4 regions of the Mesorhizobium erdmanii genome follow, and region 1 is predicted to be linked to each of the others. Evidence: predicted binding sites of a transcription regulator. Region 1 holds the regulator's gene; each other region holds the start of a gene.
What was found. The regulator PhoB, encoded in region 1, activates phosphate uptake and scavenging genes when phosphate is short. The targets are predictions, from matches to a motif close to TGTCATNNANCTGTCAT.
Positions count from the first base shown of each region.

Region 1 (5,471 bases):
CGCCGAGGCGGTGGCCAAGGCCAAGATCGAGGTCAAGAACCTCAACTTCTACTATGGCCAGTCGAAGGCCCTGAAGGACATCACGCTGTCGCTGCCCGAGCGCAGCGTCACCGCCTTCATCGGGCCTTCGGGCTGCGGAAAGTCGACGCTGCTGCGCGTCTTCAACCGCATCTACGAGCTCTATCCCAAGCAGACGGCCGAAGGCCAGGTGCTGCTCGACGGCCAGAACGTTCTCGATCGTTCGCAGGACCTCAACCTGCTGCGTACCAAGATCGGAATGGTGTTCCAGAAGCCGACACCGTTCCCGATGTCGATCTATGAGAACATCGCTTTTGGCGTCAGGCTCTACGAGAAGATCAGCAAGGCCGAGATGGATGGCCGTGTCGAGCAGGCGCTGAAGCGTGCGGCACTGTGGACCGAGGTCAAGGATAAGCTCAACGCCAGCGGCCTCAGCCTGTCGGGCGGCCAGCAGCAGCGGCTGTGCATCGCCCGTACCGTGGCGGTGAAGCCGGAAGTCATCCTGCTCGACGAGCCGGCCTCGGCACTCGATCCGCTGTCGACCGCCAAGATCGAGGAACTGATCGACGAGCTGCAGGCCGACTACACGATCGTCATCGTCACCCACAACATGCAGCAGGCGGCGCGCGTCTCGAAGCAGACCGCCTTCATGTATCTGGGCGAGCTGGTCGAGTTCGACAAGACCGAGAAGATCTTCACGTCGCCTCGCGAGAAGCGCACGCAAGACTACATCACCGGCCGCTTCGGCTGATCGCACGCATACGAGGACCAGAATCATGGCCGAACACACGGTTGCAGCCTTCGACGAGGATCTCGGACAGATCAGCAGGCTGATCAGCGACATGGGCGACCTCGCCGGCTCGATGGTTGGCGGCGCCACTAAGGCGCTGCTGAATTCCGACAATGCTCTCGCACAGCGCGTGGTCTCCGACGACGCCATCATGGACGCGCGCCAGCGCGAACTCGACGACCGCGCCATCACGCTGATCGCCAAGCGCCAGCCGATGGCCGACGATCTGCGCCATGTCGTCGGCTCGATCCGCATGGCCGGCGACCTCGAGCGCATCGGCGACCTTGCCAAGAACATCGCCAAGCGCGTCGGCACCGTTGGCCTCAGCGCGACGCCGCGCGACCTGTCGCATTCCATCGACGCCATGGCGCAGCTGGTGCTGATCCAGGTGCAGGGCGTGATCGAGGAGTATGCGGCGCGCGATGCCGCCGCACTGGCGAAGCTGCGCGCCGACGATGAGCGCATCGACGTCAAATATACCTCGGTCTTCCGCGAATTGCTGACCTACATGATGGAGGATCCGCGCAACATCACGGCTTGCACGCATCTGTTGTTCTGCGCCAAGAATCTCGAACGCATCGGCGATCACGTGACCAACATCGCCGAGAACGCATATTACGTGCTGACCGGCACGCAGCTGCCCGCCAATCGTCCCAAGCAGGACGAAACGGCGATGTCGGCGCCGGCGGCCTGAACGCTAGAGCGGCTCATCGTTTCGAGGAAACGCCAAACCGCTCTATCTCTTTGTTTCACGCAATTCCGGACGGAAAACCGCTACACACTTTTCCTGGAATTGCTTTGGAGGTGACCAGTCGATGATCGCGCCACGCATCATGGTGGTGGAGGACGAGGAGCCGCTGGGGGTGCTGCTCCGCTACAATCTTGAATCCGAAGGCTATCAGGTCGAGGTGGTGCCGCGCGGCGACGAAGCCGAAATCCGCCTGCAGGAGAACGTGCCCGACCTTCTGGTGCTCGACTGGATGGTGCCGGCGGTGTCCGGCATCGAACTCTGCCGGCGCCTGCGGATGCGGCCCGAGACCGAGCGGCTTCCGATCATCATGTTGACGGCGCGTGGCGAGGAAAGCGATCGCGTGCGCGGCCTTTCCACCGGCGCCGACGACTATCTGGTCAAGCCGTTCTCGACGCCGGAATTCATGGCCAGGGTCAAGGCGCTGCTGCGCCGCGCCAAGCCGGAAGTTCTGTCCAGCGTGCTCAAGGTCGGCGACATCGTGCTCGACCGCGAATCGCACCGAGTCTATCGCAAGAAGAGCGAGATCCGGCTCGGGCCGACCGAGTTCCGCCTGCTCGAATTCATGATGCGCCATCCCGGCCGCGTGTTCTCCCGCAGCCAACTGCTCGACAATGTCTGGGGCGAGACGATCTATATCGACGAGCGCACCGTGGACGTGCATGTGGGCCGCCTGCGCAAGGCTGTCAACAATGGCCGTATGCCAGACGTCATCCGCACCATTCGCGGCGCCGGGTATGCGATCAGGGAAGATTGACTGCTGGCGTTTTTGATGGGCCGAGGTGCCCAACGCTTCGTCATCCACGAGCGAAGCGGACGCGCAGACCCGAGGATCCATGCCGCGACTTTGACGTGTTGCCACTGCGTAGAATTCTGCACCGCCGCGTCCCTCGGTCGACGTAACGGAATGGATCATTGGGTCTTCGCGACGGAGCTTCGCTCCTGCTTCGCCCAAGGATGATGACATCCGGGAAGCTGCAGCCAATCTCGAATGGCGGCGATGCCCTTCGCAAGGCCTACGCCACGTTCTTGCCCGAACCCGCTCGCCCCTGCACGCCCGGGGCGAAAATCTCCTGGTCGACGAAGGTCAGCGCGCGCATCGCGCAGCCTTCGCGGATAAGCGGCAATTCGTTTGGTTCAGTATCGAACGAAATCGATTTCGAGTGCTGGCCGCCGGCGGTCTGGGCGATGGCCTCGCGTAGCGCGGGCTCGATCAGGTCGAAGGCGGCGGCACTGACGCCGACCATGGCGACGGGCGCGGGATCGATCAGCGCGAACAGGCTGCCGAGGCCATAACCCAGCGCTTCGCCGGCCTTGCGATATGCTTCGCGCTCGGGGCCAGCTCTTTCGCGCGCCGTGGCCGCCAGGGTCCGCATGTCCGCGTCGCTGACGTCGACCGGCTCGGTGTCCTCGCCGAGCTGCTTGGCATTGCGCCAGATGGCGTAGTTGCCGGCATAGGCCTCGACGCAGCCGCGGCGTCCGCAGCGGCAGAGCGCGCCGCCGGGCCGATGGATCATGTGGCCAAACTCGCCGCCCGAGGAATGGGTGCCGGTGAACAGCTCGCCCTTCAGCACCAGCCCCATGCCGATGCCGTGAGACAACAGGATGGCGATGAAGTCGTCGCGGTAGCGCTCGGGGTCGCGCCAGCGCAGCGCCACCGCCATCATGTTGCAGTCGTTTTCCATGGTGGCGGGGATGCCGAACTCGGCTTCGAGTATGTCGGCGAAGGCGATGTCGGTCTGCGGCGTGATCGGCGACCACAGCATGGCCCGGGCCTCGGTGTCGGTGATGCCCTGGATCGCCAGCGCGATGCGGGCGACGCTGCGCACGTCGATATCGGGATCGGCGAGGCGCCGTCGTACGATAGCCGTGCATTCGCCGATCAGCGCCTCGCGCGACATGGTCAGCGTGTCCAGGCGGCGCTGTTCCTCCGATATCACCTGGCCGGCATAGTCGATGACGGCGACAGAAAGGAAATTCAGCGAAAGCACCACGGTCATGACGGTCGCGGCCTCCGGATTGAGGCCGAGGCCGACCTGCGGCCTGCCGCGTTTGAGCGAACCCACCTCGCTCGGCTTGCCTTCGGCCAGGATGCCTTCGCCGATCAGGTCGGAGGAAATTGCCGATATGGTCGAATGGCTGAGGCCGGTGGTCGCGGCGATCTCGGTGCGCGAGGGCCGGCCGGCCCGACGCACGGCCGCGATCACCATGGCGCGGTTGCGCCGGCGCAGATCGTCGTGGCGGATTCCGACCGACATGCTTTTCCACTTCCTCCCCGTCGCGGCGGTTCTTCCTGCCCCTCGAACACTGCCGACAACAGGTCAAATACTGGCAGAAGCGGCCGCTGCTGTCATTTATTTATTGCGGGGCTCGAAAAAAAGTTGCAGGCCCCTCAAAATCCATCAGAATCGATGTTGACAGCGTTTCGGCGATGCATCAGTATTTTTTTTGAGGCTCGAAAAAATAGAGCTTCTGTGCCGGCCTTTGGGCCAGTTTGGTCGCGCCTTACGCGGCGCAGGGAGGAATATCATGAAAAGATTCACGGCCGCCATCCTGGCGGGTGTCGCCATGTCGCTGACGCTTGCGTCGGTCGCGCAGGCGAAGGACAAAGTCATCGGCGTATCGTGGTCGAACTTCCAGGAAGAACGCTGGAAGACTGACGAGGCCGCGATGAAAAAGGCGATCGAGGCCGCCGGCGACAAGTACATTTCGGCCGATGCACAGTCCAATCCCGGCAAGCAGCTTACCGATGTCGAGAGCCTGATTTCGCAGGGCGCCAATTCGCTGATCATCCTGGCACAGGACGCCTCGGCCATCGGCCCGGCCGTGCAGAAGGCGCTCGACGAAGGCATTCCGGTCGTCGGCTATGACCGCCTGATCGAGAACAAGGACGTCTTCTACCTGACCTTCGACAACAAGGAAGTCGGCCGCCTCCAGGCCAGTGCGGTGTTCAAGGCCAAGCCGGAAGGCAATTATGTCTTCATCAAGGGCTCGGGTTCGGATCCGAATGCCGATTTCCTGTTCTCGGGCTCGATGGAAGTGCTCAAGGCGGCCATCGACTCGGGCAAGATCAAGAATGTCGGCGAGGCCTATACGGACGGCTGGCTGCCCGCCAACGCCCAGAAGAACATGGAACAGTTCCTGACCGCCAACGACAACAAGGTCGACGCGGTGGTCGCCGCCAATGACGGCACCGCCGGCGGCGTTGTCGCGGCGCTGACGGCGCAGGGCTTGGCCGGCACCGTGCCGGTATCGGGCCAGGACGGCGACCATGCCGCGCTGAACCGGATCGCGCTCGGCACCCAGACCGTGTCGGTGTGGAAGGATGCGCGCGAGCTCGGCAAGAACGCCGCCGAGATCGCCTCGCAGTTGGCCGACGGCAAGAAGATGACCGACATCGCCGGCGTCAAGGACTTCACGACGCCTGGCGGCAACACCGTCAAGTCGCTGTTCCTGACCCCGGTGGCCATCACCAAGGACAATCTCAACGTCGTCATCGATGCCGGCTGGATCAAGAAGGACGAAGTCTGCGCGGGCGTCGCCGCCGGCAGCGTCGCCGCCTGCAACTGAGCTTGACCGCTTGAAGAGTTGGAAGCGCCGCGGCCCACAGCCGCGGCGTTTTCTCAGCAGGATTTGTGTTTCCGCCATGGGCGGCTAACTTCTAGGCTTGGTCCGGCATCCGCGTCAGACGTCAAGCCGCTGGGAGGACATCATGACCGACACGACCTCGACTTCGCAGGCCGACACCGCGCGCGCGTCGGAACTTGGCGCGGTTGCCCGTTTTCTGAAGGCGACCGAAATCGATACCCGTATGCTCGGCATGGTCGGCGCGCTGGTGGTCATCTGGGTCGGCCTGCACGTCCTGTCGGGCGGTCTTTTCCTGACGCCGCGCAATCTCTGGAACCTGTCGGTGCA
Region 1 covers NZ_CP033361.1:1,477,548-1,483,018, forward strand. Annotated here, with positions in the region: gene pstB (phosphate ABC transporter ATP-binding protein PstB) at 1-769, shown strand, start outside; gene phoU (phosphate signaling complex protein PhoU) at 795-1,502, shown strand; gene phoB (phosphate regulon transcriptional regulator PhoB) at 1,624-2,313, shown strand; gene EB233_RS07135 (ROK family protein) at 2,573-3,814, opposite strand; gene xylF (D-xylose ABC transporter substrate-binding protein) at 4,086-5,126, shown strand; gene EB233_RS07145 (sugar ABC transporter permease) at 5,269-5,471, shown strand, end outside.

Region 2 (5,471 bases), 370 kb from region 1:
GCTTCGCCTCGGCCAACAACATCTCGAACCTTTTGCGTCAGGGTTCGATGATCGCCATTCTGGCGGTCGGCCAGACCTTCGTCATCATCACCGGCGGCATCGATCTGTCCGTCGGCGCCGTGGTCGGCTTCGCCACCGTCATCGCCGCGATGCTGATCAATGCCGGCCTGCCGGTTTTCCTCGCCATCCTGATCACGCTTCTGGTCGGCGTCGCCATTGGCCTGTTCCATGGCTTCGGCATCGTCAAGATGGGGCTGCCGCCCTTCATCATCACGCTCGCGACGCTGACGTCGCTGCGCGGCATCGGCCTTCTGATGACGAACGGCAATTCGATCTCGATCAACAACGATGCCTTCCAGGAATTCTCGCGCAACTCCTTCCTCGGTGTCCCCAATCTGTTCTGGATGGTCATCCTGGTCGGCATCCCGGCCTACATCTTCTTGCATCACAGCCGCTGGGGCCGCTATCTCTTTTCGGTCGGCTCCAATGCCGAGGCTTCCCGCCTGTCCGGCGTCAATGTCCAGCGCACCATCTACATGGCCTACACGTTGTCGGGCCTGTGCGCGGCCTTTGTCGGCGTGCTGCTCGCCTCGCGCATCGGCATCGGCAACCCGACCCAGGCCGAGGGCTGGGAGTTGCAGGCGATCGCCTCGTCGGTGATCGGCGGCACCTCGCTGTTCGGCGCGGTCGGCTCGGTGCACGGCCCGCTGCTTGGTGCTTTCATTCTGGCCACCATCAACAACGGCGCCAACTTGCTCAACGTCAACGCCTTCTGGCAGCGCATCATCACCGGCGCGCTGATCATCATCATCGTCTATTTCGACGGGCTGCGGCGCCGCGGCAAATAGGCATCCCCGACCGATCGCCGGTCTGCCGCAACTGGCGGGCCGGTGATTTTCGTGAACAGACTGGACCAGAGAATGAAAGCCGTTGTTTGCCGATCGCCCGGCGACCTTGTCGTCGAAGACCGACCCGCGCCGGGCGCGCCGCCGGCCGGCTGGGCGCTGGTGGCGGTCAGCCATGTCGGCATCTGTGGCACCGACTATCACATTTTCGAGGGCAAGCACCCTTTCCTCGCCTACCCGCGCATCATGGGCCACGAAGTGTCGGGAACGATCGTCGAGACCGGCGACGGCGTCGACCTTGCCATTGGCGAGCCGGTCGTCATCAACCCCTATCTGTCCTGCGGCAAATGCATTGCCTGCCGGCACGGCAAGCCCAACTGCTGCGTCAGGATCGAAGTACTCGGCGTCCATCGTGACGGCGCCATGTGCGAAAGAATTCTGGTCCCGGCGCAAAACCTCTATCCGGCCAACGGCCTGTCGCTGGCCGACGCCGCGGCGGTGGAGTTCCTCGCCATCGGCGCCCATGCAGTGCGCCGCGCCAAGGCCGAAACCGGCGCCCGCACGCTGGTCATCGGCGCCGGCCCGATCGGGTTAGGCACCGCCATCTTCGCCCGCATCGCCGGGCTCGAAGTCAGCCTGCTCGACATGAGCAGCGAGCGGCTCGGCTTTGCCGAAAGCGAGCTAGGCTTCGCCACGCTCGACGGCTCGACGAAAACGGGCGCCGAGTTGGTTCGCGACGCGACCGGCGGTGAAGGTTTCGACGTCGTCTTCGACGCCACCGGCAACACGGCCTCGGTCCAGTCGGCCTTCGCCCATGTCGCGCATGGCGGCGCGCTGGTGCTGGTCAGCGTCGTCAAGGACGACATCGTCTTTTCCGATCCCGAATTCCACAAACGCGAAATGACGCTGATCGGCAGCCGCAATGCGCTGAAGGCCGACTTCGACCACGTCGCCGCCTCGATCCGCAACGGCGCCGTGCCATTGGCGAAACTCGTCACCCACCGCACCACGCTGGAAGACACGCCGCGCGATCTCGCAAGGTGGGCGCATGAGAAATCCGGCCTGATCAAGGCGGTCATCGAGGTCGGGTCATAACATGGCAGACGGTGAACCCGGCCCGAATTGACGCCGCCCTGCGCAGTCGACCCCCACTCCGTCTCGGCTTCGCCGAGCCACCTCTCCCCCGATCGACGGGGTAGAGGAAGGGTGCGAGCCTGTTGCTGCAGCACCTCAACCAGATCGGCTCCTTCTTCCGCCACCAGCGGGCTCCTTTCCTCTCCCTCCGGAGGGGGGAGAGGTGGCTCGGCGAAGCCGAGACGGAGTGGGGGAAGGCGGTCCTCAAATGCCAGGCCGCTGACAAGCGAGCGCGACCGAGCCGGTCTGATATCAGCGTGAGTTAAACAGATCTCGTATCTTCTATAGCGCCGACAGCTTCAGCTCCACCCGCTCGGCCGGAAAGCGCGACTCGGAAAACTGGATCGGCTGTCCATCCGGCGTCACGTTGACGGCCACCGTGACCAGCACGATGGCGCCCGGCTGCAGGTCGAGATCGGCAAGGTCGGCCGCATCGGCATGGCGCGCCGACAGAACGGTCGATTGCCTGAGATAGTCGTCTATGCCGAAGCGGGCCAGCGACGCGGTGATCGAGCCGGTCTCGGCCATCGCCTTGTCGATGCCGGCAAAACGCCTCGCCTCGAACCAGCCGGCAGCGCGCGACACCGGCCGTCCGTCCGCTTCGCCGCGTGTCTCCAACCTGATCACCTCGGTGCCCCTGGCCAGGCCAAGCCCCTCCGCAACGCGCTGGCTGGCCAGCTCGACCGCGGACGAGAGCAGCACGATGTGCCGCTCCGACGTCTGTCCTTGCAAGCCCGTCGAAAAGCGCGTGCGCGCGCCGATCGGATAGGACAGCCGCTTGCGCGACAAAACGAAAGTGCCACGCCCCTGCTCGGCCCGCAGTACCCCTTCCTGGACAAGCGCCGATATGGCGCTGCGCACCGTGTGACGGTTGACGCCGTAGCGCTCGGCCAGTGTCACCTCCGGCGGCAGCGCGGCATTCTCGGCGAAGTCGCCGGTGGCGATCGCTTGCAGGATCCTGTCGGCGATCTGCCGCCACAGCGAGACGCCACTGCGCCGCTCGATGCCGTCGGCCTGCTGTCGTTCGATCATGGATTGCCCCCGCCTTCCATCCGATGTCATCCACCCGTCATGGACTCGCGTTAGGTAATATGTATAATTTGTATAGTTGTCTATATCAATAGACAAATTTAGCAAAGAGGAATGCTGCCTATGCGAGGACAGGAAGCCCGCGACCAGGCCGACCGCAAGGCCGCCATGGCGACGCTGGCGCAATCGAGCGGAGACGATATCGTCCGGCTCTGGAACGAGGCCGGCCTGCCCTCGCAAGCCGAATTGCTGCGCGGTCCCGAGACCGGGCTGGTGACGCTGCGCGGCCGCATCGGCGGCGGCGGCGCCCCGTTCAATGTCGGCGAGGCGACCGTCACCCGCGCCACCGTCCGGTTGCCATCCGGACAGGTCGGCCATTGCTACGCGCTTGGCCGCGACAAGCAGAAGGCGAAGCTGGCGGCGATCGCCGACGCGCTCTGGCAGGACCCTGCCCGCCGCGCCGAGGTTGAGACCAGGCTGATCGCGCCTTTGAGGTCGGCGCTCGCCACTGCCCATGAAAAACGCCGCGCCGAGACAGCGGCGACGAAGGTGGATTTCTTCACCATGGTTCGCGGAGAAGACTGATGGATATTGCGGCACAATCGATCGAGGGCGGTTTCGCCGATCCGGTCTTCAATGCCCAAGCCGTTTTTCGCGCGATCATGGACGCGATGGCGCGGCCGGGCAGCGTGCAGCCTTTGCCCGCCTTGGCCCGCCCGCCTTCGCCGCTCTCGGCAACCGCTGGCGCCGTGGCCCTGGCGCTCTGCGACAACGACACGCCGCTTTGGCTCGACCCGGCCTTGCACGCCTCGGCCGCGATCGTCTCCTGGCTTGGCTTCCACACCGGCGCACCGCTGGCCAACACGGCGGCCGATGCGCATTTCGCCATTGTCGCCGCGCCGGCCGAGATGATGGCGCTCGACGGCTTTTCGCAAGGCACGCAGGACTATCCCGACCGTTCGACCACGCTGATCCTGCAAGTCGGCGACCTGACCTCAGGCGCTCCGCTGCTGCTCGAAGGCCCCGGCATCGAAACCAGCGCCACGATCGCCCCGGCCCAGATGCCGCGTCATTTCATCGAGCAGTGGAAGCAGAACAACAAACGCTTCCCGCGCGGCGTCGACATCATCCTCGCCACCGCGGACGGCATAGCCTGTCTGCCGCGCACCACGCGCATCAAGACGATGGAGGCTTGAGATGTATGTCGCGGTAAAAGGCGGCGAGGCCGCGATTGCCAACGCCCACAGCCTGCTCGCCGATCGCCGGCGCGGCGACCGTTCGGTGCCCGCACTTCGTCTCGACCAGATCGTCGAGCAGCTGGCGCTCGGCGTCGACCGGGTGATGAGCGAAGGCTCGCTCTACGACCGTGAGTTGGCCGCGCTCGCCATTGTGCAGGCGCGTGGCGACATGATCGAGGCGATCTTCCTGGTGCGCGCCTATCGCACGACGCTGCCGCGTTTCGGCTACAGCAAACCGATCGACACCGGTACCATGCTGGTCGAGCGGCGTGTCTCGGCAACCTACAAGGACCTGCCCGGCGGCCAGTTGCTCGGCCCGACCTTCGATTACACGCACCGGCTGCTCGATCCCGAGCTTGCCGCGGGCGCCGATGTCGCCGAGCCGTTGCAGCGCGAGACGGAAGCGCAGGCCATGCCGCGCGTCTCGGCGATCCTCGACCGCGAAGGCCTGATCGAACCGGATGGCGAGATGCCTGGGGATCATGTCCCCGGCGACATCACCCGCGAGCCGCTGGAATTCCCGATGGCGCGCGACATCCGCCTGCAGGCTCTGTCGCGGGGCGACGAGGGTTTCCTCCTGGCGCTCGGCTATTCGACCCAGCGCGGCTATGCCCGCAACCATCCCTTCGTCGGTGAGATCCGCATCGGCGAGGTCGAGCTGGAACTCGACGTTCCCGAACTGCCTTTCGCAGCACCCCTTGGCACGGTGCGGGTCACCGAATGCCAGATGGTCAACCAGTTCAAGGGCTCGGCCAAGGCGCCGCCGCAATTCACCCGCGGCTACGGCCTTGTCTTCGGCCAGAGCGAGCGCAAGGCGATGGCCATGGCGCTCTGCGACCGCGCGTTGCGCGCCTCCGAACTCGGCGAGGACATTGTCGCCGCCGCCCAGGACGAGGAGTTCGTCATCTCACACTCCGACAATGTCCAGGCAACCGGCTTCGTCGAACATCTTAAGCTGCCGCACTATGTCGATTTCCAGGCCGAACTTGACCTCGTGCGCCGCATGCGCGCCGAATACGAGGCGCGGGAGAACCCGGCCAAGGCGGAAGAGAAGCGGGAGGCCGCGGAATGATCGAGGGCCTCTCCCACATCACTTTCATCGCCAGGGATCTCGACCGGATGACTGAAATCCTGACCGGAATTTTCGACGCCCGCGAGGTCTATGCCAGCGACGCCGAGCAGTTCTCCCTGTCGCGCGAAAAATTTTTCCTCATCGGCGACCTTT
Region 2 covers NZ_CP033361.1:1,843,864-1,849,334, reverse strand. Annotated here, with positions in the region: gene EB233_RS08925 (ABC transporter permease) at 1-848, shown strand, start outside; gene EB233_RS08920 (zinc-binding alcohol dehydrogenase family protein) at 921-1,940, shown strand; gene phnF (phosphonate metabolism transcriptional regulator PhnF) at 2,262-3,011, opposite strand; gene phnG (phosphonate C-P lyase system protein PhnG) at 3,132-3,593, shown strand; gene phnH (phosphonate C-P lyase system protein PhnH) at 3,593-4,204, shown strand; gene EB233_RS08900 (carbon-phosphorus lyase complex subunit) at 4,206-5,318, shown strand; gene fosX (FosX/FosE/FosI family fosfomycin resistance hydrolase) at 5,315-5,471, shown strand, end outside.
Region 2: the regulator PhoB is predicted to act here: its motif matches at 3,036-3,052, upstream of phnF (phosphonate metabolism transcriptional regulator PhnF).

Region 3 (5,471 bases), 1.8 Mb from region 1:
CTCGGCATGCTGCAGCGTCAGCGCGCCGGCGACAGTGATCGGCGCCATGGCCCCGGCTAGGCAGAACGGCGTGATGACCAGGATCTGTCCCGCGCGGGCGAAGTCGATGATGCCTTGCGCCATCGGTATGTCGAGCTGGCGCGGCGAATTGGTGTTGATGATGGTGTAGCAATGGGCGCCGGCGCGGAATTCATCCTCCGACAGCCGGCGTGCCAGCCGGATCATCTCGAACCCATCCTCGACCTGCGGCGTGCCGCGCGCGAACACGAACGGAAACTTGTCGGACAGCGTCAGTTGCGCGCGGTTGACGGCATAGTGGCGCAACCGGTTATCGACATCCTGTGGCTCGATGGCGGGGCAAAGCATGTGCAGCACGTCGAAATGCTGGATGAGCTTGGTGAGCTCCTCGAAGGCGGCGAGCGTTCCCGGCCGCCGGCCGCGTTCGAGATCGGTGACGTTGGGCGCCCCGGCGCCGGCGAGGAAGGTCATCGAGCCGAGTTCAAGCGTCAGATCGCGGCTGCGGTCGCCCGCCAGCGCTGGAATTGATTTTGGCGCCGAGGCCAATGCCGCGACGACGATGTCGCGGCCGATGCGCACCATCTGGCTGTCCTCGTCGACCAGCGCGCCGGCTCGGGCGAAGATCTCCCGCGCCTGCGGCAGCAGCACCTTGATGCCGAGTTCCTCCAGCACGCGCAGCGCCGTGTCGTGGATCGCCGCGACCTGGTCGTCCGAAAAGACCGGCTGCGGCAGGAACGGGTTCTTCAGCGAGCGGTAATTGGGCCGGCGGCTGCTTTCGCTGCCAGCCTCGCCCGTGCGCCCACGCCGGCGTTCGCGCCTCGAGTCTCGTGCCGCGTCATCGACCATCGAAAATCCTCCTCATTGCCGCATCGCCTCGCCCGAGGGATCGTAGGGCGAGGCCGCGATGACCCGCGCCGGCCGTTCGACGCCGACAATGTGCACCGAAAGCGCCGTCCCCTCCTCGGCAAAATCGTCGTCCACCAACGCCAGCGCGACGCTCTTGCCGATCGTGTAGCCAAAGCCGCCCGAGGTGACGAAGCCGACGCGCCTGCCCTCGTGCCAAACCGGCTCGAAGCCGCTCGCGTCGGCATCGATGGCGTCGATCTCGAGCGTCACGATCCTTTGCGAGACGCCTGCCTGGCGTTCCCTGAACGCTGCTTCGCGGCCGACGAAATCGCCCTTGTCGAATGCGATGAAACGGTCGAGGCCGGTCTGGCCCGGCGTATAACCCTGGGTGAATTCGCGCGACCAGATGCCAAAGCTCTTCTCCAGCCTGAGCGCATTGAGCGCGTAATAGCCGATCTCGGCCAGGCCGAGATCCTCGCCGGCGGCAAGCAGTGTATCGCGCAGTGCGGCATGCATGGTTGCCGGGCAGCTGATCTCGAAGCCGAGCTCGCCGGCGATGGAGACCCGGGCAACTCGCGCTGGCACCATGCCGATGTCGAACCCGCCGCAGGCCATGAATGGCAGTGCCGCGGCGGACACGTCCTGATGCGTCGTGCGCTCCAGGATCCTGCGCGCGTTCGGCCCGGTCAGCAGGAAGCCGCCCGTCGTGTCGGAAACGTCGGCGACCGTGACGCCTTCCGCCGCGTGGCTTTCGAACCAGCGCATGTGGAATTCCCTGAGATAGTAGGAGCCCATCAGCCAATGGTCGCCACCGCCCCAGTTGATCGCGGTGAGGTCGCCCTTCAGCCGCCCGTCAGGCCCCAGCATCGGCGCCAGCCGCGCCTGCCCTGCCTTCGGCAGCTTGCAGGCAAGCAGCCGGTTGAGCCATGCCTCGGCGCCGGGCCCGGACACCGCATAGCGTGAATAGGCCGAGATATCGACGAGGCCGGCGGCCCGCCGGACCTGCAGCGCCTCGTCGCCGACGATGTCGAAGGCATTGGAACGCTTGAGCGTGGTGTTCTCGCGAAAACCCATCGGCGCGAAATAGGCCGGGATTTCCAGCCCCCACGACGCCATCCATTCGCAACCCGCGGCACTCATGCCGTCATAGGCGCCGGGGCGTTTCAAGGGCCTGCCCGCCGGCAGCCGCTCATTGGGAAATGTCATGACGAAACGGCGCGAATAGAATTGTCGCGTCGTTTGCCTCAAATACTCACGGTTGGCGGCGAAGGCGCCATAGCGGGCGATGTCCATGCCGAAAATGTCGGCCTGCGGCTCGCCGTATATCATCCATTCGGCCAGCGATTTGCCCACGCCACCGCCCTGGCTGAAGCCGGCCATGACGCCGCAGGCGACCCAGTAGTTCTTCACGCCACGCACCGGCCCGACGATCGGGTTGCCGTCAGGGGTAAAGGTGAAGGCGCCGTTGACCCATTTGCGGATGCCGGCACTCGCCAGGCAGGGAAAGCGCTCATGCGCCTTGGCGAGTTCGGGACTGATGCGGTCGATGTCTTCCGGGATCAGCTCTATGCCGTAGTCCCATGGCGCACCATCCATGTTCCAGTGCTTCGGGTTCTGCTCGTAGACGCCGAGCAGCACGCCCTTGCGCTCCTGGCGCAGGTAGGAAAAGCCGTCGAGATCGACGGCGATGCCGATCTCCCGGTCGAGTGCGGCGATCTCCGGAATGTCCTCGGTGATGAAATAATGGTGCTCCATCGGCGTTACCGGCAGATCGATGCCGGCCATGCGGCCAAGCTGCTTCGCCCACAACCCGCCGGCGTTGACGACATGCTCGGCGACGATGGTGCCTTGCTCGGTGACGACGTCCCAATGGCCGTCGGCGCGGGACTTCAACTCGACCACACGATTGCGCAGGATGATTTCAGCCCCACGCTTCTTCGCGGCGCCGGCATAGGCGTGCGTGGTGCCGTAGGGATCGAGATGGCCTTCGTTGGCATCATGCAGGCCGCCGAGCACGCCGGTGACATCGACAATCGGGCAGATCGCCTTGATCTCTGCCGGGGTCACTAGGCGCGCCGTCTCGATGCCGACCGACTGGAACACCGCCCAGGCCGATTTCAGCCATTCCCAGCGCTGGGGATCGCTGGCGATGTTGACGCCGCCGGTCATGTGCAGGCCGATATTCTGGCCGGATTCGGCCTCGATCTCGCGGTAGAGGTTGATGGTGTAGTCCTGCAGCGCCGCTACGTTGGGATCGGCGTTGAGCGCATGGAAGCCGGCCGCCGCATGCCAGGTCGAACCGGCGGTCAATTCGGCGCGCTCGATCAGCGCCACATCGGACCAGCCGAACCGCGTCAGATGGTAGAGCACCGAGGCGCCGACCACCCCACCCCCGATAACCACTGCGCGATAATGCGGCTTCAAGGTTCCCTCCCGGTCTGCCTGAAGCGGCACCTTATACACACTGGACATAAGTGTCTAGTACTCTGCGAATGCACGATGCCTTGTCGACCTGGGACTTGACAGACCATCAATTCCTTCGCCCGAGCGCATGTCCTTGTCGGCGCGCGAAACAGGCCAGCAGCCATCCATCCCGCACTTGTCACGCAAGCATCATGTTCGCGCCGTAGACCGCTTTGGGGGGCGCGCGGCGTCATCGATGTGCCGCCTCCTTTCAGCTTTTTCGTCTTTCGGCCGCTCCGGCACATCCGTCACAAAGAGGATTATCCATGAAACACCTGTACCGAACCGCGTCGCTCGGCGTCGCGCTGGCCGTGTTCACAGCCTTGACACCGGCGCTGGCCGACGGCGCCGCGACCGTCGGCGGCCTCGTCAACAAAGGCCTGGTCGGCGTCGGCCGGATCCCGGCCGCCCAGCGCGACAAGTTCGGCGAGACGTTCGGTTCAGGCTCCGGCATGGCGATCGATACCGCCAGTTGGACGCATGATGCCGGCACCTACAAGGGTTCGCTCTGGCTGCTCCCGGATCGCGGCTACAATGTCGCCGGCACCACCGATTACCGGGCGCGCGTCAACACCATAGGCATCGAATTCACCCCGGCGGCACCAGGCGCGGTCGGCCAGGAGCAGACCGAAGTCAAGGCGACGCTTGCCGACACCATGCTGCTCACCGACGACAAGGGCGCCGACACCACCGGCCTCGATCCCCTGTCGGATGTGCGCGCCGCCGCCGGCGACATGCCGATGCTGCCCGTCGCCACCAACGGCAAGCTCGCCCTCGACGACGAGGCGATCGTGCGGCTGCCCGACGGCTCGATGTTCATTTCAGATGAATACGGCCCCAACATCTACCGGTTCTCGGCGCAAGGCCGACTGCTGTCGGCGACCCAGCCGCCGGCGGCCCTGGTGCCGATGCGCAAGGGCGCGCCGAACTTCTCCTCCGACAATCCTGGTCCGGGTGCGTCAGAGCCCGATCCGAAGGATCCCGATACCGGCCGCCAGAACAACCAGGGCCTGGAAGGCATGGCGATGACGCCGGATGGCAAATTCCTGATCGCCGTGCTGCAGTCGGCGACGAGGCAGGACGGCGGCGATTCCCCTGCGACGCGGCAGAACACCAGGGCCCTGGTCTATGACGCCTCCGACCTCGCCCATCTCAAGCTGGCGCATGAATATGTCGTGCCGCTGCCGGTGTTCAAGGATGCCAAGGGCAAGACCAAGATCGCCGCGCAAAGCGAGATCGTGGCGCTGTCGGACACGTCCTTCCTGATGCTGGCGCGCGACAGCGGCAACGGCCAGGGCCTGAAGGGCGACACATCGCTGCTGCGCCAGATCTTCGTCGTCGACGTTTCAACCGCGACCGACATCGCCGGCGGCGCCTTTGATGCCGCCAACAAGCCGGTCGCTCCCAAGGGCGTGCTCGATCCGTCGGTGACGCCGGCCAGGCTGACGCCGTTCATCGACATCAACGACAATGCGCAACTCAATCGCTTCGGCCTGCACAATGGCGCGCCGAACGACCACAACAATCTCTCCGAGAAGTGGGAGGCGATGTCGCTGGCCAGTGTCCTGGACCCGAATCTGCCCGACGACTACTTCCTGTTCGTCGCCAATGACAACGACTTTCTCGCCCAGGACGGCTTCCAGGTCGGCGCGCCCTACAAGGCCGACGACGGCGCCAATGTCGACACCATGTTCCTGGTCTACCAGGTCACGCTGCCCGGCCTCGCCAAGAAGTAGTCGCCACTTCCAGGCGGACGCGCATGACGTGTCCGCCTGGAGAGGCCGTGAAGGCTACTTCAAGAATTCCGCATCCTTCGGCACGCCCGCATCGATCGGCTCGGCGGTCCTGCTCGACACGGCCATGATCTTGCCGGCAGCCGACAGGTTGGGACGCACGTAGACCTGGGCGGGGCCGTTGACCCGGCTGTAGAGGTCGATGATGTCCTGGTTCATGAAGCGCACGCAGCCCGACGATGCGTTCTTGCCGATGGAATCCCACTCCGGCGTGCCGTGCAGCCGGTACATCGTGTCCTTGCCGTCGCGGAACAGATAGAGCGCGCGGGCACCGAGCGGGCTCTGCGGGCCGGGCGGCATGCCGTCCTTGTATTTCGCCAGTTCCGGCCGGCGCTGGATCATTTCCGGCGG
Region 3 covers NZ_CP033361.1:3,273,450-3,278,920, reverse strand. Annotated here, with positions in the region: gene EB233_RS15890 (trimethylamine methyltransferase family protein) at 1-864, opposite strand, end outside; gene EB233_RS15885 (GcvT family protein) at 877-3,288, opposite strand; gene EB233_RS15880 (esterase-like activity of phytase family protein) at 3,594-5,063, shown strand; gene EB233_RS15875 (L,D-transpeptidase) at 5,118-5,471, opposite strand, start outside.
Region 3: the regulator PhoB is predicted to act here: its motif matches at 3,465-3,481, upstream of EB233_RS15880 (esterase-like activity of phytase family protein).

Region 4 (5,471 bases), 1.5 Mb from region 1:
TCGGCATGCGCCAGTTGGGCGGCGAAACCATCATGCTGACCGGCACCGAGATGCAGCTCGGCCGCTCCGAAACCATCGCCGATACCGCCAAGGTGCTGTCGCGCTATGTCGACGCGATCATGATCCGCACCACCTCGCACGACCGGTTGCTGGAGCTGACCGAGAATGCCACGGTTCCGGTGATCAACGGACTGACCGACGACACCCATCCATGCCAGCTGATGGCCGACATCATGACCTTCGAGGAGCATCGCGGTCCGGTGGCAGGCAAGACCATCGCCTGGACCGGTGACGGCAACAATGTGCTGCACTCGTTGATCGAGGCCTCGGCGCGTTTCCGCTTCAACCTCAATGTCGCCGTGCCCGAAGGCAGCGAGCCGGCGCAGAAGCATGTCGACTGGTCCAAGTCGCATGGCGGCAAGCTGCATTTCACCCGCTCGCCCGAGGAGGCAGTCGACCAGGCTGACTGCATCGTCACCGATTGCTGGGTATCGATGGGCCAGGAGCATCGCGCCCGCGGCCACAATGTGTTCTCGCCCTACCAGGTCAATGCCAAGCTGATGGCGCATGCCAAACCGGACGCGCTGTTCATGCACTGCCTGCCGGCGCATCGCGGCGAGGAGGTGACCGACGAGGTCATCGACGGGCCGCATTCGGTGGTCTTCGACGAAGCCGAGAACCGGCTCCACGCCCAGAAGGCGGTGCTCGCCTGGTGTCTTGGTGCTTGATGTGTCTTGGTGCTTGACGTGTCTTGGTGCTTGAAGTGCACGGGCGCTTGATCTGCGGGGGCGCGATGCCTATCTGCGCCGCATCACGCAAATCAAGCGCGTTTGGACGCATGCACCCCAGGAGGGCGGCATGGCCGCGCCCTGGAGTATTGTCATGTTGGAAACGCATCAAGTGACCGAATATCACCCCAAACTCGGCGAATTCGGCTATGCCGGCGACGATCACGTCGTGCCTTTTGAGGTCGGCCCGCTCGACGTGCGCGGCCGCACGGTCCAACTCGGACCGATGCTCGACGCTATCCTTGGCCGCCACGACTATCCCGAGCCGGTGGCCCGCCTGCTGGCGGAAGCCTGTGTGTTGACGGTGCTGCTCGGCACCTCGCTCAAATTCGAAGGTAAGTTCATCCTGCAGACCCGCACCGACGGGCCGGTCGACATGCTGGTGGCGGATTTCACGACGCCCTCGGCCCTGCGTGCCTATGCGCGCTTCGACGCCGATCGGCTCGAGGCATTGGTTGCGGCGGGCGAGACGTCGCAGCAGACGCTGCTCGGCAGCGGCGTGCTGGCGCTGACCATCGACCAGGGCGCTCACACCCAGCGCTATCAGGGCATCGTCCAGCTTGACGGCGAAACGCTGGAAGACGCGGCGCGCACCTATTTCCGCCAGTCGGAGCAGATCCCGACGGATATCAGGCTCTCGGTCGCCAAACTGTTGACGCCCGCCCACGGCGGTGCACGTGAGCAGTGGCGTGCCGGCGGCATCCTGGCGCAGTTCCTGCCCCAGTCGCCCGAGCGCATGCGCGTTCCAGACATTTCGGGCGGCGACGGCGATCCGCGCGACGTGACGAACGATCCGGCCGACAATTCCTGGCAGGAATTGCTGGCACTTCTCGGCACCATCGAGCCGACCGAACTGATCGACCCGACGGTCGGCGCCGAACGGCTGCTTTATCGCTTGTTCCACGAGCATGGCGTGCGCGTCTTCGGCGGCGTCCCCGTCGCTGACCAATGCTCATGCTCGCGCGACAAGATCCGCGGTATCCTCGAGGGTTTTTCCGCGCAGGAGATCAAGGACTCGACCGAGGACGGCGGTATCCACGTCGCCTGCGAGTTCTGCTCGACGCAGTATGACTTCGACCCGGCGGAGTTTGCGAGGCAGTGAGTCTTTTCCTTCTCCCCGTTCACGGGGAGAAGGTGCCCGAAGGGCGGATGACGGGCAGCACCGACTTTCGCTAGATGGCAGCAGTGCGCATCGAGCGGGAAGACAAGTCTCCCGAGTCGGCGCCGCCCCTGATTGTCCTGCCGGAGGTTCGTTACTCGAAAAGCCAAGCAATTGGCTTTTCGTCCGCTACGCGGACCGTTTCCTCAACGCCCCGTGAAACGGGGAGAAAGAGGCTAATTCACCGTGCGCCGCGTCCCCGGAAGGTCGAGCGAAAACGCCGGGATGGCGATATCGAATGTCTCGCCACGCTTGTTGCGCATCGTGTAGCGCCCGACCATGATGCCTGACGGCGTCGAGAGCGGGCAGCCGGATGTGTATTGATAGCTGTCGCCCGGATTGAGTTCGGGCTGGTCGCCGACGACGCCCGGGCCGCTTACTTCCTCGACCCGGCCGGTACCGTCGGTGATGTGCCAATAGCGCGACAGAAGCTGCACGAATTCGTCCGACTGGTTGTCGATCGTTATCTGATATCCCCAGACATAACGGTTCTCGGAAGGATCGGAACGGTCCTCGAGGTAGAACGGCCTGACCTGCACTTCGATGTTGCGCGTGACGGCGCGGTACATAAGCGGCTCCAAAACAATCCGATACCTTTCGGTGCTCCCGACGGGCAGGTCAACATGCGCGTCTTGTCGCGCCCTGTCCTGAAAGGCACGTGCCGGCAAACAATGTCATTTGAGTGACACATGACAATGGTGGTGTGCGCGGACGGGCGACTCGGGCGCCCTGTCTGTTGAAAGCGGCCACGATGCGGGCCGTCTCTTCTGGAGTGACCAAATCTCGATGGAACTCACTCTCATAGCCGCCTCGCTTTCGACTGCTCTTATCCTTTCAAACTCAGCCAGTATTTTGCTTGCCGCTTCGCAGCTGAAACGGCGCGCCACAATCGCGCGGCCAACCGGTAAATCGCCGCCGGTGTCGATTATCGTACCTGTGCGTGGCGTCGAGCCGTTCACGCGGGAGACGCTGGAACGCGCCTTCTCGCTCGACTGGCCGCGCTACGAGTTGATCTTCTGCGTCGCCCATGCCGACGACCCGGTGGTCAAATTGATCCGCGCCGCCATTGGCCGCTCTCCAAAAGTGCCGGCCCGGCTGTTGATCGGTGACGACCGTGTCAGCGCCAATCCCAAGCTCAACAATTGCGTCAAGGGCTGGGAAGCCGCGCGGCACGATTGGGTCGTCCTGGCCGACTCCAACGTGCTGATGCCGAGGGACTACATCCAGCATCTGATGGCGGCGTGGCGGCCAGGCACCGGCCTTGTCTGTTCGACACCGATCGGTTCGCGGCCGGATGGCTTCTGGGCCGAGGTCGAATGCGCCTTCCTCAACACGCTGCAGGCGCGATGGCAGTATGCCGGCGAGGCGCTCGGCCTCGGCTTTGCCCAGGGAAAGAGCATGCTATGGAACAAGCCGATGCTGGATGCCAATGGCGGTATCCGCGCGCTGGCCGCCGAAATCGCCGAGGACGCGGCCGCGACCAAGCTGGTCAATGGGCTTGGCCTGCGCGTCAATCTCGTCGCCGCGCCCTTCGAGCAGCCGCTTGGCCGGCGTAGGTTTGGCGAGATCTGGTCGCGCCAGGCCCGCTGGGCGCGCCTGCGCCGGGTCACCTTCCCGCTGTTCTTCGCGCCCGAAATCCTCACCGGCGCGGTTGTGCCGCTGGTGCTTGCGCTGGTTGCGGCGGCAAGCGCCGGCCTCAGCCTCCCGTTCACGGCCATCGCCGTGCTGGTGGCCTTCTACCTTCCGGAATGCGCGCTGGCCTGGTCCAAGGGCTGGTACCTGTCGCCGCGCATGGTCGCGGCGATCATGGTACGCGACCTGATCTTGCCGGCGATGTGGGCACGCGGCTGGCTCGGCGGTGCCGTCGACTGGCGCGGCAATGCGATGACCATAGGCACCAAGGCCGCCGAACTGGAAGAGACGCCATCGCGCGCTTGATTGCCGCGCGGCGCGGCCTGGCAACCCTACTTGGCGGCCTGCAATGCCTGCGCGATGTCCTCCAGAAGGTCGTCGGTGTCCTCCAGGCCGACCGACAGCCTGAGCGTCCCAGCCCCGATGCCGAGCTCGGCGCGCGCCTCGTCGCTCAAATTCTTGTGCGTCGTCGTCGCCGGATGGGTGATCAGGCTCTTGGCATCGCCGAGATTGTTGGAGATCAGCACGATGTCGAGCGCGTTTTGCACGGCGAAGGCCGTCTGCTTGCCGCCCTTGACGTCCAGGCAGATCAACGTCGAACCGCCGGACATCTGCTTCTTGACGATATCGGCCTGCGGATGGTCGGCGCGGCCGGGATAGATGACGCGGGCGATCTGCGGTTGCCCGGCGAGGAAGTCGGCGATCTTAGCCGCGCTCTCCGTTTGCTGGCGCACGCGCACCGGCAGCGTCTCCAAGCCCTTCAGCAGCGTCCAGGCATTGAACGGCGACAGGCTGGGGCCGGTGTGGCGGAAATAGTCGTGCAGGTTCTCGTCGATCCACTTCTTGTCCGACAAGATGACGCCACCGAGGCAACGGCCCTGGCCATCGATGTGCTTGGTCGCCGAATAGACGACGATGTGGGCGCCAAGCTGCAACGGCTTCTGCTGCAGCGGGGTGGCGAAGACATTGTCAACGACAAGCCGCGCGCCGATCGAATTGGCGAGCGATGCGACAGCGGCGATGTCGACCACTTCCAGCGTCGGGTTGGTCGGGCTTTCCAGGAAGAACAGCTTGGTGTTCGGCCTGACCGCCTTTTCCCAATTGGCGATATCGGTGCCATCGACCAAGGTCGCCTCGATGCCGTAGCGCGGCGCCAGCGTGTCCACCACCCAGCGGCAGGAGCCGAACAACGCGCGCGCCGCCACGATATGGTCGCCGGCCTTGACGCTGCACAGAAGCGCCGCGGTCACCGCCGCCATGCCCGATGCCGTGGCGCGTGCGTCCTCCGCGCCTTCCAGCGCGCACATGCGCTTCTCGAACATGTCGACGGTCGGATTTGCGTAGCGCGAATAGATGAAGCCAGGTTCCTCGCCCTTGAAACGGGCTTCGGCCGCCTGCGCCGTTTCATAGACATAGCCCTGGGTCAGGTACATCGCCTCGGAGGTCTCGCCGAATTGGGAACGCAGGGTTCCGCCATGCACGAGGGCTGTTTGAGGCTTCCAGTTGCGCTTCTTGCTGCTCATCGCTTTTGTTCCAGACACAAAAAAACCGGCCGCGAAAGTCGCAACCGGTCCATACGGCCTCGCGGCCAACGGTCCTTTAGCGACTTGTTTAACGTGGCTGCAAGCCGACCGGCCAAATCACCACGGGATAACGACCCTTTAGACCCGTACCACGCTTGCGTCAATTGCCGGCTTCATTAAGAGGTTTGTACCAGGCAGGTTCCGCAAGAGTGTCCAGCGGTTTTGCGGCAAGAACCTGCCACAAAGAGACCGGCCTTCGAGCGGAGCCAGACTTTGCGGCAGACAGGCATTCTTCCCGATCAGGACATTTCGGCGCTGTTCCAGTCCGGCGCGCTGAAGTCGCCGCGCGCGCTCGATGCCGACCAGATC
Region 4 covers NZ_CP033361.1:6,537,254-6,542,724, reverse strand. Annotated here, with positions in the region: gene argF (ornithine carbamoyltransferase) at 1-728, shown strand, start outside; gene EB233_RS31370 (Hsp33 family molecular chaperone) at 859-1,890, shown strand; gene apaG (Co2+/Mg2+ efflux protein ApaG) at 2,124-2,516, opposite strand; gene EB233_RS31360 (ceramide glucosyltransferase) at 2,734-3,885, shown strand; gene EB233_RS31355 (O-succinylhomoserine sulfhydrylase) at 3,912-5,102, opposite strand; SAM riboswitch at 5,159-5,236, opposite strand; gene EB233_RS31350 (2'-deoxycytidine 5'-triphosphate deaminase) at 5,376-5,471, shown strand, end outside.
Region 4: the regulator PhoB is predicted to act here: its motif matches at 2,620-2,636, upstream of EB233_RS31360 (ceramide glucosyltransferase).